DNA from 4 places in the Clostridium fungisolvens genome. Region 2 is predicted to be linked to each of the others. Evidence: riboswitches for the same ligand, from Rfam matches in the RefSeq annotation. Region 2 holds a riboswitch; each other region holds the start of a gene.
What was found. Region 2 has a riboswitch for S-adenosylmethionine ahead of bsdtw1_RS10535 (trans-sulfuration enzyme family protein). Riboswitches for the same ligand answer to the same signal wherever they lie in the genome.
Positions count from the first base shown of each region.

Region 1: another riboswitch for S-adenosylmethionine. It lies ahead of bsdtw1_RS18995 (YbaK/EbsC family protein); the one in region 2 lies ahead of bsdtw1_RS10535 (trans-sulfuration enzyme family protein).
Region 3: another riboswitch for S-adenosylmethionine. It lies ahead of bsdtw1_RS18555 (epoxyqueuosine reductase); the one in region 2 lies ahead of bsdtw1_RS10535 (trans-sulfuration enzyme family protein).
Region 4: another riboswitch for S-adenosylmethionine. It lies ahead of bsdtw1_RS04120 (homoserine O-acetyltransferase/O-succinyltransferase family protein); the one in region 2 lies ahead of bsdtw1_RS10535 (trans-sulfuration enzyme family protein).

Region 1 is NZ_BLZR01000001.1:4,302,890-4,306,712, forward strand. It holds gene bsdtw1_RS18985 (methionine ABC transporter permease) at 1-221, opposite strand, end outside; gene bsdtw1_RS18990 (methionine ABC transporter ATP-binding protein) at 190-1,248, opposite strand; SAM riboswitch class I at 1,354-1,466, opposite strand; SAM riboswitch class I at 1,965-2,077, shown strand; gene bsdtw1_RS18995 (YbaK/EbsC family protein) at 2,217-2,678, shown strand; gene bsdtw1_RS19000 (M20 family metallopeptidase) at 2,796-3,823, shown strand, end outside.
Region 2 is NZ_BLZR01000001.1:2,454,079-2,457,901, reverse strand. It holds gene bsdtw1_RS10540 (oleate hydratase) at 1-837, shown strand, start outside; SAM riboswitch class I at 1,083-1,199, shown strand; gene bsdtw1_RS10535 (trans-sulfuration enzyme family protein) at 1,442-2,596, shown strand; gene bsdtw1_RS10530 (trans-sulfuration enzyme family protein) at 2,598-3,731, shown strand.
Region 3 is NZ_BLZR01000001.1:4,195,735-4,199,557, forward strand. It holds gene bsdtw1_RS18550 (trans-sulfuration enzyme family protein) at 1-442, opposite strand, end outside; gene bsdtw1_RS18555 (epoxyqueuosine reductase) at 508-1,347, opposite strand; SAM riboswitch class I at 1,622-1,727, opposite strand; gene bsdtw1_RS18560 (TetR/AcrR family transcriptional regulator) at 1,887-2,474, shown strand; gene bsdtw1_RS18565 (zinc ribbon domain-containing protein) at 2,495-2,731, shown strand; gene gpmA (2,3-diphosphoglycerate-dependent phosphoglycerate mutase) at 2,776-3,537, opposite strand.
Region 4 is NZ_BLZR01000001.1:1,058,526-1,062,348, forward strand. It holds gene bsdtw1_RS04115 (APC family permease) at 1-1,756, shown strand, start outside; SAM riboswitch class I at 1,907-2,017, shown strand; gene bsdtw1_RS04120 (homoserine O-acetyltransferase/O-succinyltransferase family protein) at 2,505-3,368, shown strand; gene bsdtw1_RS04125 (homoserine dehydrogenase) at 3,386-3,823, shown strand, end outside.

The sequences.
Region 1 (3,823 bases), 1.8 Mb from region 2:
CTAAATATATTTATTATTTTTCCTAAAAGACTGTATACAACTTTATTTTCAAGTATATTTCCTGGTCTTGTCACCACTAGAGTGACGCCTACAGGAAGTCCTATTGCTGTAGATATAGTTCCCGCGATAAGAACCATAAGCAAGGTCTCACCTAGAGCCTTTATCATATCTGGAAATAATTCTATTACATTAGGCATAAGATTCTGTAAGACTTGAAGCATCTCGTATCACCTCCACGTGCACATTTTTCTCCTCTAAATATTCAAAGGCAGTTCTAATACCTTCTCTTGCACCATTTAGTTTTACAATCAAATTCCCTATTGGAACTTGCTGAATAATCTCTATATTTCCAAAAAGTATACTTGCATCTACTTTAAACTTTCTAGAAAGTTTTGATATGAAGGCCTGACCTGTATTCTGTCCTACAAAAGATATCTTAGCTATGATTTCTTCCTCTGTAAGCTCTCCAATAAAAGAGTTGCTATTTAAAAGTTCGTAGATTTTATCATATTTAAAAATTGTTGAGATAAAATTTTTCGTCATATTTGCCTTTGGTTCAGAGAATATCTGCACTAAGCTTCCCGCTTCAACAACTTCTCCTTTATCCATTACTGCTACCTCATGACATATTTCCTTAACTACTTCCATCTGATGAGTTATTAAGACTATAGTAAGTGCTAATTTTTCATTTATTTCTTTTAGCAGTGACAGTATCGAGTGTGTTGTTTCAGGATCAAGAGCTGAAGTAGCTTCATCACATAAAAGTACCTGTGGATCATTTGCAAGTGCTCTCGCTATTGCCACTCTTTGTTTTTGACCTCCACTTAACTGGGACGGATATGCTTTTACCTTATCACTCAAACCAACTAAATTTAGTAAGCTTTCAACCTTTTCTTTTATCCGCTCTCTACTTAGCCCCTTCCCTTTCAACGGATATGCCACATTTTCAAAAACATCTCTACTTCTCATAAGGTTGAAGTGTTGAAATATCATACCTATCTTTTCTCTACTTTTCCTAAGCTCTTTTGGTGATAGTTTCGTTAACTCCTTATCATTAACAATAACTTCACCACTAGTAGGCTTTTCAAGTAAATTTATACATCTAATCAAAGTACTCTTTCCTGCTCCGCTATAACCAATGATTCCAACAATCTTGCCAGGTTCAACATACAGGTTTACATTCTTTACAGCTTCTACTTTGCCATCTTTGGAGTGATAAGTCTTTGATACATTCTTTAACAAAATCATTTTATTTCCCCCTTTACTAAAAAGTAGATAAAAAAATCCTCCTTCCAATAAGGAAAGAGGACCTGGTAAATAACCCACATATGGGTAACTCACAAGTATAATCTTTCCTTATCTTTCAGACACATAAGTCTGCAGGAATTAGCACCTTGCGAGCAAATGAACACACGCCGGTTGCTGAAACTTCATCGGGCCAGTCCCTCAGTTTCTCTAGATAAGGTTCATATTAATTTTTTATAACTTCGGCTTGAAACCAATTATAGTTATGTTTTTTTTAACTGTCAATACCAAATTTTAGGAATTTTTATAAAGAAATTACGTAATTTTTTTATCCTAAAACTTTAAATAAATATATATTATATATTTATTTATATTTCAAAAATCTTTCATAAAAATTTTATTTCAATCATATTTAAACCTAATTTAGACTTATACATTTCTACATTCACTACTCTAATCTAGCCATTAATCAAATTAGACTTTACTTTAAACTATCCAAATTTGTATATTATAATTTCTTGCTTATCTTTAATATGCATATTCTAAAAAAAATGATTAATTCATAAAAATAATATTTTCTTAGTAATTCAATAAGTTTAGTATTTTATCTTGACATGGAAAATTTTTGCGTTTATAATTCTATTTAAATTAAACTTGTCATTCATGATAAAGTTGAATTTAAACAAAATATACAAATCAATATTGATTAAACAGTAAATACCTTATCAAGAGAGACGGAGGGAATGGCCCTAAGATGTCTCAGCAACCAACATGTTTCATTTGCATGCACGGTGCTAAATCCAACAGGAGTTTTATTTCTGAAAGATGGGGAAGATATTAGTTAAAATATAGGCCTTTATAGGCATGCATTTTAAATCTTCTTCCATTGATGGATGAAGATTTTTTTGTTTTTATAGATTCATATAAACTATAAACACTTGCTGTTTAACTAAATAAGCCGAGGTGTAAAAATGAGTATTGAAAGTGTACGAAATTATTTTTTAACAAATGGTTTGGAAGATCCGGTTTTCGAACTGGAATCCAGTGGGGCTACTGTGGAACTTGCTGCAAAAACTTTAGGTATTGATTCTCAGTATATTGCAAAAACCCTAGCCTTTAAACTTAAAGACAGGGATATTCTCGTTGTAACTCGAGGAGACGCAAAAATAGATAATAAAAAGTATAAGCACCATTTTAATCTTAAGGCCAAAATGTTGAATCATGATGAAGTTCTTGAAGTAACAGGCCATCCAGTTGGCGGGGTTTGTCCTTTTGGTCTAAAAAACAAACTAGATATATACTTAGATATTTCTATAAAAGACTTCGAACATGTGTATCCAGCAGCCGGTGCACACAATGTAGCACTAAAGATAACTCCTAGCGATATAGAGAAACTTACTAAAGCATTATGGATTGATGTATGCCAAGTTTAAAAGTAAAACTTATAAATATAAAAATGGTACTAAAGATTTTTAACTTCAACTACTAAGTTATGAAACTCTATAATTAGAGTTTATGGGGCAATATTTTATAAAAAGGGGGAAATTAAATTGAGCAATAAATTAAATTTATTAGAATTAAAAGTTATAGATGAAATAGAAAAAAGTAAAAACAAGTATATAGACATAAGCCATAGTATCCACCATAAACCTGAGGTTGGAAACAAAGAATTTTTTGCCTCTGCCTTACTCTCTGATACTTTGGCTAAAGAAGGTTTTGAGATCGAGACTGGTGTTGCAGACCATAAAACCGCTTTCATCGCTAGAAAAAAATCTCCTAAAAAAGGCCCAATTATTGCTTTTTTAGCTGAATATGATGCACTTCCTGGGTTAGGTCACGCTTGTGGGCATAATATAATTGGTACTCTAAGTACAGCCTCTGCAATAGCATTATCAAAAGTTTTGGATGAACTTGGGGGAGAGATAAGAGTTTTAGGAACCCCTGCCGAAGAAGGCGGAGAAAACGGAAGCGCTAAAGGTAGTTTTGTAAATCACGGTTTACTAGCAGATGTAGATGCTAGTTTAATAATCCATCCAGGCAATAAAAATCACCCAACCAGCCCTTCTCTTGCTGTTGATCCACTAGATTTCGAGTTTATAGGGAAGCCCGCTCACGCAGCAGCTTCTCCACATGAAGGCATAAATGCTCTAGATGCTGTAATAGCACTTTTTAATGGAATAAATGCATTAAGACAACATGTTACACCAGATGTACGAATTCACGGAATAATAACTCATGGAGGAGATGCTCCTAATATAATTCCTGAATATGCTAAAGCTAGATTCTTTATACGTGCCGCCACAAGAAAAACTTGCGATGAAGTGACTGAAAAAATAAAGAATATAGCACAAGGAGCTGCTTTAGCTACGGGTGCTAAAGTCAATATAGTTGCTTTTCAAAATAAAGTCGACAATATCCTCATCAATAAAACTTTCGATGAGTTATTTATAAATAAAGCTGCTCTACTTGGATTACAAGTATCAACTGAGCAAAACAAAGGTTTTGGCTCCACAGATGTTGGAAACATAAGCCATGTTGTACCAACTATACATCCCCATGTGAAAATAGGACCTGAAAC
Region 2 (3,823 bases):
CATGTAGAAGATAGCGAAGGGGAAAAAGTTATCGAGCTTAAGGATGACGATGTGTGCATTATGATAAATGGATGCATGACAGATAACGCAACTTTAGGCGATATGCATAGAGCACCAGAATATACTCCTAATAAGCCAATGTCAGGAGAATTATGGGCTAAAGTTGCTAAGAAAAAGTGGGGGCTTGGAAATCCAGAGCCATTCTTTGGTCATCATGAGGAAACAAACTGGGAGAGTTTTACTGTAACTTGTAAAGGTAATAAGTTACTTAAGCTTATTGAAAGATTTTCATCAAATGCTCCTGGTAGTGGAGCACTAATGACTTTTAAAGATTCGAATTGGTTGATGAGTATAGTGGTTGCAGCTCAACCACATTTTAAAAATCAACCACTTGATACAACTATTTTCTGGGGGTATGGATTATATACTGATAGAATAGGTGATTATGTAAAGAAACCTATGAGAGAATGTACTGGAGAAGAAATATTAATAGAGTTATTGCATCATCTTCATATGGAGGATAAGTCAGAAGAAATAATGGATACGGTGGTAAATGTAATTCCATGTATGATGCCATATATTGATTCTCAGTTCCAACCAAGAAAGAAGACTGATAGACCAGAAGTTGTTCCAAAGGGGTCAACGAATTTTGCAATGATAAGTCAATTTGTTGAAATACCTGAAGATATGGTATTTACTGAAGAATATTCTGTTCGTGCGGCTAGAATTGCAATATATTCTTTATTCGGTGTGAAAGATAAGAAAATTTGTCCAGTAACACCATATAAGAAAAATCCTAAGGTTTTGAAGGACGCTCTAAAGACATCTTTTAGATAAAATTAGAAAGTTACGTAGATAAGTAAAGAGGGCAATTAAGATATATAACTTATAGAATATTAGTTTAATATTATGGATTTATCGTAAGATAAATCCATAATATTTTTTATCATATAGAAAAATATAAAATTTTTAAGCAACCATTAATATGGAAAAGTAATTATTGAATTGGCAAAATTTTATAAAATAGGTTGACAGAAAACTAATGCCAAGAATATAATATGTATTAATTGAATAATAGTTTTAACTTATCTCGAGAGGTGGAGGGACTGGCCCTGTGAAACCCGGCAACCAGCATGAATTTCATTTAATTTGTGTAATGGTGCTAATTCCTGCAGTTTTATATAACTGGAAGATGAGAATAGATTTCTGTTGTAAATACATGCCAGAGTTTATTCTCTGGCATTTTTTGCTGTATTCAGAAAAACAAAATTTTAGTGTTATCAAAACCTAATAATCTCAAGTCTTTACCATAGTTTTTTGGAAATTCAGTAAAAACAAAACTTATTCGGTTACTAGTTTTTTGTATATACTGAGAAAAGAAATCACAGGTGAAAATTCAGTTATAGACTTTTATAAGCAAAATATTAAGGGGGCATTTGATATGTGTGCAGAAAAATTACTAAAGTTTGAGACTACAGCAGTACATGGAAGTAAGGGATTTGATCCATTAACAGGAGCAATAAGCTTTCCAATCTATCAAACTGCTACATTCAAGCATGGGGGCTTGAATGAAAGTACCGGATATGATTATTCTAGGTTGCAAAATCCTACTAGAGAAGAGGTAGAAAACACTGTAGCAAAACTTGAAGGAGCTAAATTTGGTGCTGGTTTTTCTACAGGGGTGGCAGCAGTAACTGCTGTATTAAGTCTTTTTAAGCCAGGTGATCATATTTTGGTTTCTGATGATTTATATGGAGGTACTTTTAGATTATTTAGAGATATTTATGGACCTTATGGAATAGAGCATGATTTTATAGATACCGCTGATTTGAATGATGTAATAAATAATATTAAAGAAAACACTAAGGCTATTTTTATTGAAACCCCTTCTAATCCAATGATGAAAGTTGTAGATATAAATGGAGTGGTAAAGCTTTCAAAAGAGAAAAATCTAATTGTAATAGTAGATAATACATTTTTAACTCCATATTTTCAAAAACCTCTTAATTTAGGAGCTCATATAGTTGTTCATAGTGGAACTAAGTTTCTTGGTGGACATAATGATACCCTTGCTGGTTTTGTGGTAACTAATGAGGAGTGGATAAATGAAAGAATAAGATTTTATGAAAAGTCTACAGGTGCAACATTAGCGCCTTTTGATTCTTGGTTAATACTTAGAGGAATAAAAACATTACATATAAGAATGGAAAAAAGTCAAGAGAATGCAATAAAAGTTGCTGAATTCTTGAAAAAACATCCTAAGATAAAAGAAGTGTTTTATGTAGGATTACCTGAACATAAAGGATATGAAATTTCTAAAAAGCAGGCAACTGGCTTTGGTTCCATGATATCATTTAAAGTGAAAAATCAGGAAGATGTAGCTAAAATCTTAAAAAATGTTAAAGTCATAAACTTTGCAGAGAGTTTAGGTGGTGTTGAGACTTTAATTACCTATCCACAAACTCAAACACACGCAGAAATTCCAGCTGAAATTAAGAAGAGGCTTGGAGTAACAGAAGATTTATTAAGGCTATCAATAGGCATTGAAAATATAAGTGATTTAATTGAAGATTTAGAAAGCGCGTTGGGGTGTTAATATGAGATTTGGTACAAAATTAATTCATAATGGAAATGAGATAGACGAAGAAACAGGTGCACTTAGTATACCAATTTACCAGGCTTCTACTTTTCATCAAAGAGACATAGATAACTTTGGAAAGTATGATTATTCTAGAAGTGGAAATCCCACAAGAGAAGCATTAGAGGATACAATAGCTCAACTTGAAAATGGACACAGAGGTTTTGCCTTTTCTTCAGGTATGGCAGCGACATCATCTGTTTTATCAATATTTTCATCTGGAGACCATATTGTAATCTGTGAAGATGTTTATGGAGGCACATATAGGATTACTACTAAAGTACTTAGCAGATTTAATATTGAGTTTACTTTTGTAGATGCATCTAAACTAGAAAATATAAGAAGTGCAATTAAGGAAAATACAAAAGCTATTTTCTTAGAAACACCTTCAAATCCTATGCTTAAGATAACAGATTTAAAAGGTGCTATTTCTATTGCTAAGGAGAAAGATATAATTGTAATAGTAGACAATACTTTCATGTCACCATATCTTCAAAGACCACTTGATTTAGGTGCTGATATTGTAGTTCATAGTGCTACTAAATTTATAGGTGGACATAGTGATGTGGTAGGTGGACTTGCTGTTGCTAAAACTAAAGAATTAGCAGATAGAATATACACTATACAAAATTCTTTTGGAGCTATACTTGGACCACAAGATTGTTGGCTGCTTCTCAGGGGGATTAAGACTTTAAAAATAAGATTAGATGCTCATCAGGCAACTGCATTGAAGCTTTCAACATGGCTTCAACAGAAGGAACAGGTAGAAAAAGTTTATTATCCAGGATTAGAAGGTCATATAGGAAAAGATATTCATTTTTCTCAAGCTTCTGGTGCTGGAGCAGTGCTTTCTTTTAAGTTTAAAACTTTAGAGCAAACAAAATATTTTCTTAACAACATTGAGAATGCTGCTTTCGCTGTTTCTCTAGGTGGTGTTGAAACTATCGTTTCTTATCCAGCGAAAATGTCACATGCAGCTATACCTAGAGAAGAGAGAGAAGCACTTGGTGTAAGTGATACCTTAATTAGGGTATCTGTTGGTCTAGAAGAATACGAAGATATAATTGAAAGCTTTGAAAAAGCCATTCTTTAAGAGGATATATATCAGCTGCTTGCATATGGAATAATATATAAGCAGCTGATTTTTTACTATATAGTTTACTGTAGTATTTATTATTATAAGTT
Region 3 (3,823 bases), 1.7 Mb from region 2:
CCTTAGTATTTTGTTTAAAATATTGTTCAATACTTTCATTTACCACATCTACAAATGTTACTTCAACATTAAATTTTGCAAGTTCTTGCTTTAAAAAGGTGTAGCTTCCACCATATAAGACACTTGCTGCTATTATATGATCTCCAGCCTTTACATTAGCAACTATCGACATTGCTATGGCTCCCATTCCAGATGAAAATACCTGCGCATCTTCTGCTTCGTCTATTCCTGCTATTATCTCTTCTAAAGCATCATGTCCTGGATTACCATTTCTTGAGTAAACATACCCTTCTTCTTCGTTATCATAAACTTTATCAAGAGTTTCTACATCATCAAACACAAATACTGAAGTCATTGATATTGGAATAGTCTTGGATCTTGAAACTGATTTAGGACTTTTTTCTCCTAAGTGAGTGAGTCTTGTACTAAAATTGCCTTTCATTTATAAATCCCCCAATCTTAATCTTTATATTTTTCTGAGTTCGTTGAAATTAAAATAACCAAACTTTATTCAGATTTAACTTCCTTTGAACCATGATTTCTAGCATGAATCCATCCTGCATATTCTTCAATTCCTTCACAAGTTGCTAGTGCCTGTTTTTCATTCAAATACTTTTTAGCATTGTTTCCATATATTTTCCTGTCCTCACCTATAGGACATACTTTTATACATACACCGCAGGGATACGCATAGGCATCCTTAAGCTTTGAATGGTATTCCGCACATTTTTTCTTGTCCATATTTGCTATAAGTGTTTCTGTAGTAGTATAAACACTAGCTGGACAGCATCTCTTACACATTTCACATTTAATACAAAGATCCTTATTTAAAAGTTCATCCGGCTCTATTACAGCATCAGTTAAAACAGATACCAATCTAACTCTAGGTCCAAATTCTTTAGTTAATAAAGTATGGTTATAACCTATAGTTCCAAGTCCTGCATACTTTCCTGCCAATACATGTGAAAAGGCAGCCGCTGGTTTCTTCACCAATATAGATATGTCTCCATACCCATCTCTTGGAAAATAAAAGGCTCTATGCCCTAATGTATTTAAATAATTCGCTAGCTTATAGGCTGTTTCATCTAATAATCTATTAGTTGTATTATATAATTCCGAGTAAACTATAGAAGGTGTAGTTTCAAGCATTGGCAAAAATATTTGTATTCCTAAAACAATTATTGACTTCGTTTCAGGCCATATATTTTGCGGAAAATACTCTGGCGATGTTTCTTTAAATTCATCCCATCTATCCACTGAAGCAAAGCCTATAATATTTGCCCCCATTTCCTTAGCTTTATTTATAATATCTTGTTTTAATTTATTACTTCCATTTATATCAGACATAAAAACTCCTCATTCTTTATTTATGACTAATTAACTTTAAAATTTGCATACACTGGTTCTCTAAGGTTAAATCATTGCAAGGATATATATAAATACCATTATTTATTTCAAACAAAATCAGTTCCTTTAGTTATCTGTAATTGACTTTATAAAATTGTAAATCATCGTTAAAAATCTTCCCTCCTTAAAAAAAACTTATCGTAAAGATTAAAAAAAATTATAACTCCTAAAAAACAAAAAAATCTCTTCACTGAAAGAGATTTTTATAACACGTTCCTTATCTTTCAGCATTGCTGCAGGATTTAGCACCATGTATGCAAATGAAACATACTGGTTGCTGGGTTTCAAAGGGCCAGTCCCTCCACCACTCTTAATAAGACTTTATTAAATTATTATTTTATTTATATAATATTTTCTATATTGTGTCAATAAGAAAATAATCTAAATTTATTATGAAAACATATTGACAATACTTATATACAAGATTATTATTGAGTTGTAACTCAATGAGTTTATGCTCATCAAATTAAGGTGGTACTATGACAGAAAATAAAAGACAAATTCAAAAAAGAGAAACTAGAAGCAAGTTAATAGAAATAGCAATGGAGCAGTTTAGCTTAAATGGTATTTTATCAACAAGGACCATAGATATTGCAAAGGCTGCTAAAGTGTCTCACGGCACTGTGTTTTCCCACTTTCCTACTCAAGAAGAGCTACTTATAGCTGTTATCAATGAATTTGGCAATAAGATTGCAACTCGTCTACATGAGTTGGTCAGTGAAGAAAGCACTTTAGAGGATTTATTAAAAGCACATATAACTGCGTTATCAGAGTTTGAAGCTTTTTATACTAGACTGATAATCGAAAGAAGACTTTTACCTGTAGAAGTTCGTAATGTGTATATTAGCATCAACTCAACTATTTCTCATCACATTAGTTTAGCTGCTGAAAGAGAAATATCTCTTGGAAACATACGTCCTCTTTCTATTGATTTACTTTATAACACTTGGGTTGGATTACTACACTACTATTTAACCAATGGTGACCTTTTCTCACCCAATAAGTCTGTACTAAAAAACTATGGAACACAATTATTACATCATTACATTAACTTGATAAAAATATAATTTTAGGAGGTAGTTATTAAATGAAAACTTGTATCGCATGTGGAATGCCTATGGAAACAGTCGAAGATTTCGCTAGTAAAGATGAACGAAAGGATTATTGTAAATATTGTGCACGTCCTGATGGAGCAATGCAATCTTATGAGGAAAAACTTAGTTCATTAACTAACTTCATAATCAAAACTCAGGGATTAGACACTAATGTTGCTAATGAAGTTGCAAAATCAATGATGGCTAAGCTTCCAGCTTGGCAAAAATAAAGTAATAAGGCTTTTGCATTTAATTATGCAAAAGCCTTATTATCTTATACTTTTCCTACTAATTGTTTGCTTTCATTAATATCTTTAGGAATTGCCATTTCTGGAAGCTTTCCGTCTAATGATAGATAGTAATGTCTAATTGGAGTTAGATCGTCATTAAGTTCATATACCAAAGGTGTTCCTGTTGGTATGTTAAGACTTGCTATACCGTCACTAGATATATTATCTAAATATTTAACCAAAGCTCTTAAAGTATTACCATGAGCAGCTATTATAACCTTCTTATCTTCTTTTAAAGCAGGAACAATTTCCTGAAACCAGTCCTGTAACACTCTCTTTTCAGTGTCAGCTAAGTTCTCTGTTAGTGGTAATTGCTCTTCTGACAATCCTTTATATTTTATCTCATGACCAGGATATCTTGGATCATCTTTACTAAGTTCTGGTGGTCTAACATCAACAAATCTTCTCCATTTATGAACCTGCTCTTCTCCATACTTTTCAGCAGTTTCTTGTTTATTTAACCCTTGAAGCGCACCGTAGTGTCTTTCGTTAAGCTTCCAAGAATTATGGATAGGTATCCACATTAGATCCATTTCGTGAAGTATTATCCACAAGGTTCTTACAGCTCTCTTTAATACTGAAGTATATGCAACATCAAAAGTAAATCCGTTCTCCTTAAGTATTTTACCTGCTTTTCTTGCCTCAATAAGCCCGTTCTCTGATAAATCTACATCTGTCCACCCAGTAAATTTATTCTCTAAATTCCAAAGACTTTCTCCATGTCTTATTAAAACTAATTTCTTCATAATTTCCACTCCTCTCATAGGTTCAGATATTCTATATTATTATTTATTTCAATATATAAAATTCTATAAATAATGATTTAATTTATTATTAATTTCTTCAGACATTTTCTATACTCTATGTTAATAAACTACAATTTTAGTTAATTGATAATTATTATCATTTCATACTTCTATTATACACCTTTCTTTTCGAAATTCCACTATTTATTAAAATTTTTCTATGCCTTTAATGTAATTTTCACCTTAAAGTTTATATGACATGTTTCTTTTACGGCCTTCTCGTCTG
Region 4 (3,823 bases), 1.4 Mb from region 2:
TTTTTCTTATAGACAAACTATCGATAGCTACCCTAAAGGTGGAGGTTCATATATAGTTTCAAGAGAGAACTTAGGTGTAACACCAAGCTTACTAGCAGGTGCATCACTTACTACAGATTATATATTAACTGTAGCTGTAAGTTCCACAGCTGGTGTTGCAGCAATTACTTCAGCATTTCCGGCACTGCTAGAGTTTAGAGTTCCATTAACTTTACTTATAATAACTATAATGACTGTTGGTAATTTAAGAGGCGTTAGGGAATCAGCTAAGTTATTCAGCGTACCTACATACTTCTTTCTGTTCATTAGTTTATTAATGATAGCAGTTGGTGTAATTAAATATCTTATATACGGATATGTTCCAGTTGAGACAGCTCAAGTAGCACAAATGCAAAATACAATTGGAGACATGACATTGTTCTTATTCTTGAGAGCTTTCGCAGCAGGTTGTACAGCTCTTACAGGTATAGAAGCGGTTAGTGATGGAGTTGCTAACTTCAAAGCACCTGCAACTAAGAATGCAAAAAGAGTATTAAGTCTGTTGTTTTTAATAGTTGTCATAATATTTGGTGGAGTATCTTACCTATCAACAATTTATCATACAACGGCTGGTGGAGATAAAACAGTTATATCTCAAATTGCTGGTCAAGTTTTTGGGCAAAATAGTTTATTATTTTTCGTAATGCAATTTGCTACTACTTTGATCCTTATAATGGCTGCGAATACAGCTTTTTCAGATTTTCCATTATTGCTTTCTTTTATAGCTAAGGACGGATTTGCACCAAGACAGTTTGCTAAAAGAGGAGATAGATTAAGCTTCTCAAATGGTATAATATTACTTGCAGTTGCAGCAGCTATATTGGTAATTGTATTTAAGGGTGAAAACCACTTAATGTTACCTCTATATGCTATTGGTGTATTTATATCCTTTACTTTATCTCAAAGTGGTATGGTAATGAGATGGGTTAGAACAAAAGCACCAGGTTGGAAGCATAAAGCTTTTATAAATGGTTTAGGAGCAACAATAACATTTATAACTTTAATCGTAATATCTATAGTTAAGTTTAAGCATGGAGCATGGGTAGTTATAATCCTTATCCCATCATTAATGCTTCTTATGAAGAGAATAAGAAGACATTACGCTAAAGTTGCTAGACAATTAAGCTTAGATAATAACTACTTCCCAGTATTTAATAGTAATGCTGCTAAAAGATTTATAGTTCCAGTAGGAGCTTTAAATGAAGCTGTTGTAAAAACAATAAACTATGCAAAATGTTTATCTGATGATATAACTGCTTTCCATGCATCTACGGATGAAGAGGAAACAGCAAAGCTTAAAGAAAAATGGGATAAATATGAAATGGGAATTCCTCTTATTATAAGAGACGTTGATTATAGAGAAGTTGTTAATCCATTAGTAGATTTTATAGAGAATAGTGATTTTAGACCAAGTAAAAAGGATATGGTTACTGTTGTAATACCTCAGTTCAATGCAGAGAAATGGTGGGGAAATGCACTGCATAACCAAACTGCAATGTTCTTAAGAAGTACCTTACTTAAGAGAAGAAACATAGCTGTTATATCTGTTCCATTTATTATAGAAAATGATTATGATACTGAAAACATGGAAAAAGTATTAGAAGAGTATACTGATAAAGAGTGTTTTAAGTGTAAAGAAACAAAAGAAACTCATGAAAAAGAGTGCAAAATCGAAAAGACTGAGCAAATTGATAAGAATAGTAAAGAAAGCAATTAATAGAAAAAAAGAGAAAAGTGATAAAAAATAGAGATAATAGGAGAAAATTAGAGTTATAGCCTATCGGTTTTCTCCTATTATCCTAATTGGATATTTGAACCTATAGACTTTTCTTGTATAATTATAGCAAACATAATTGAATATTTAGGTCTTTTATCAAGAACGGTGGAGGGACTGGCCCTTTGAAGCCTAGCAACAGCTAGCAGTCATTAGCTAGAATTGTGCTAAATCCTGCAGGATTATATTCCTGAGAGATAATAGATATATGCTAAACACATTGAAATTGTATATTTGCAATGTTTTTTAAGCTATTTCTCTATCTCTATAGAAAAATAGCTTTTATTTTTTATTAAGTATTTTTCTATAGAGATAGTTTTAAAGATGTACTAGTTCGTTTGGAAACTGCGAAGTTTTAATACGAAGTGGTACATCTATAACGGATTATTTTCTGATAAAAGACTGCCTATGATTTTTTTAAAGTCATATTAGGTGGTCTTTTTTTCTATATATAAACTACTTCATATTAGAATTTATCCAAATAAAGATTCGTAGAACCATCGAAATCTTTATTTGGAGTTTGAGGACTGAAGTAGTTTATCAGTTCAGCGGAATAGATAATCTAGTTCTATCCAATAAACCTAAGTAACATTTGTGTTAACTATTAATGGTAATGGGATTATCAAATTTAGATTTCATTTGGAACTAGTTTATCGATATATAGATTTTAATTTGGGGAGGTAAGTCAGGTATGACTATATACTGTAAAGCAAAATTAGTGGGAGCAGATTTAATAAAATATAATAAAAATATTGTAATAGACAGAGTTGAAAAGAACTTACCTAAAATAGGGATTCTAAATTTAATGCCAAATAAGTACGAGACAGAAAGGCAGCTTTTAGAATTGCTATCTAGAACTTCTTTAAGTATGGAAGTTAAGTTTATAAGGCTTGTAACGCATGAATGCAAGTCTGTACCAAAAGAATACTTAATTGAAAATTATGAAGCTTTTAATGATATTAAAAATGAATTGGATTGTTTAATTATAACAGGAGCACCAGTAGAAAAATTAGATTTTGAAGAAGTATCTTATATAGATGAATTAAATGAAATACTTAATTTTGCTAAGGAGAGTAATAAAAAATCCATATTTATATGTTGGGGGGCTCAAGCGGCATTAAATCATTATCATGGAATTCGTAAAGAACTTTGTGATGAGAAAATTTTTGGAATATTTGACCATAATAAGTTGGAAAGTCACTGGGTTCTAGAAGGTGTAAGTAATAATCTTTTTGCTCCTCATTCTAGACATACAAAACTAGTAAGTGAAGATGTAGAAGCTTGTAAGGCTTTAAAGGTTATAGCAAAATCAGATGAAGCAGGAGAATATGTAATAGTTGATGACAATTCTTTGTATATACTAGGTCATTGTGAATATCATAAGGAAACTTTAAAAAATGAGTATTTTAGAGATTTGAACAAGGGATTACCGATAAATATACCAAAAAATTATTTTGTAGAGAATGATCCTTGTAATGACATAATTGAAAGCTGGAAAGAAGATGGAATAAGGTTATATGATAACTGGCTTAAAAATTTTATAGTAGGACTTTAATGAAAAGGGAGGCTTATATGAAAAAGATAGCAGTATTAGGTTACGGTGTGGTTGGAACAGGACTTATAGAATTAATAGAAAAGAACAAAAGTAAAGATGAAGAAGCTGAAATTCATGTTGAAACAATACTAGTAAAACATAAAGAAAAGCATCTTAAGAAAAAACTAAGTGATAAAATAACAGATAGTTTTGAGGAAGTTTTTTCTAAGGATTGGGATATACTTGTAGAGGTGATCGGTGGAATTAACCCTGCGTACCAATACGTAAAGAAAGCTTTAAGCCTTGGAAAGCATGTGGTTACTGCTAATAAGGATTTGATTGCAGAATATGGTGATGAGCTTTTTCAATTAGCTAAGGATAATAGAGTTTCATTAAAGTTTGAAGCTTCAGTTGCAGGTGGAATACCAATTATAAAACCTCTTACTGAATCCTTAAGCGGTAATGAAATAAGAAGC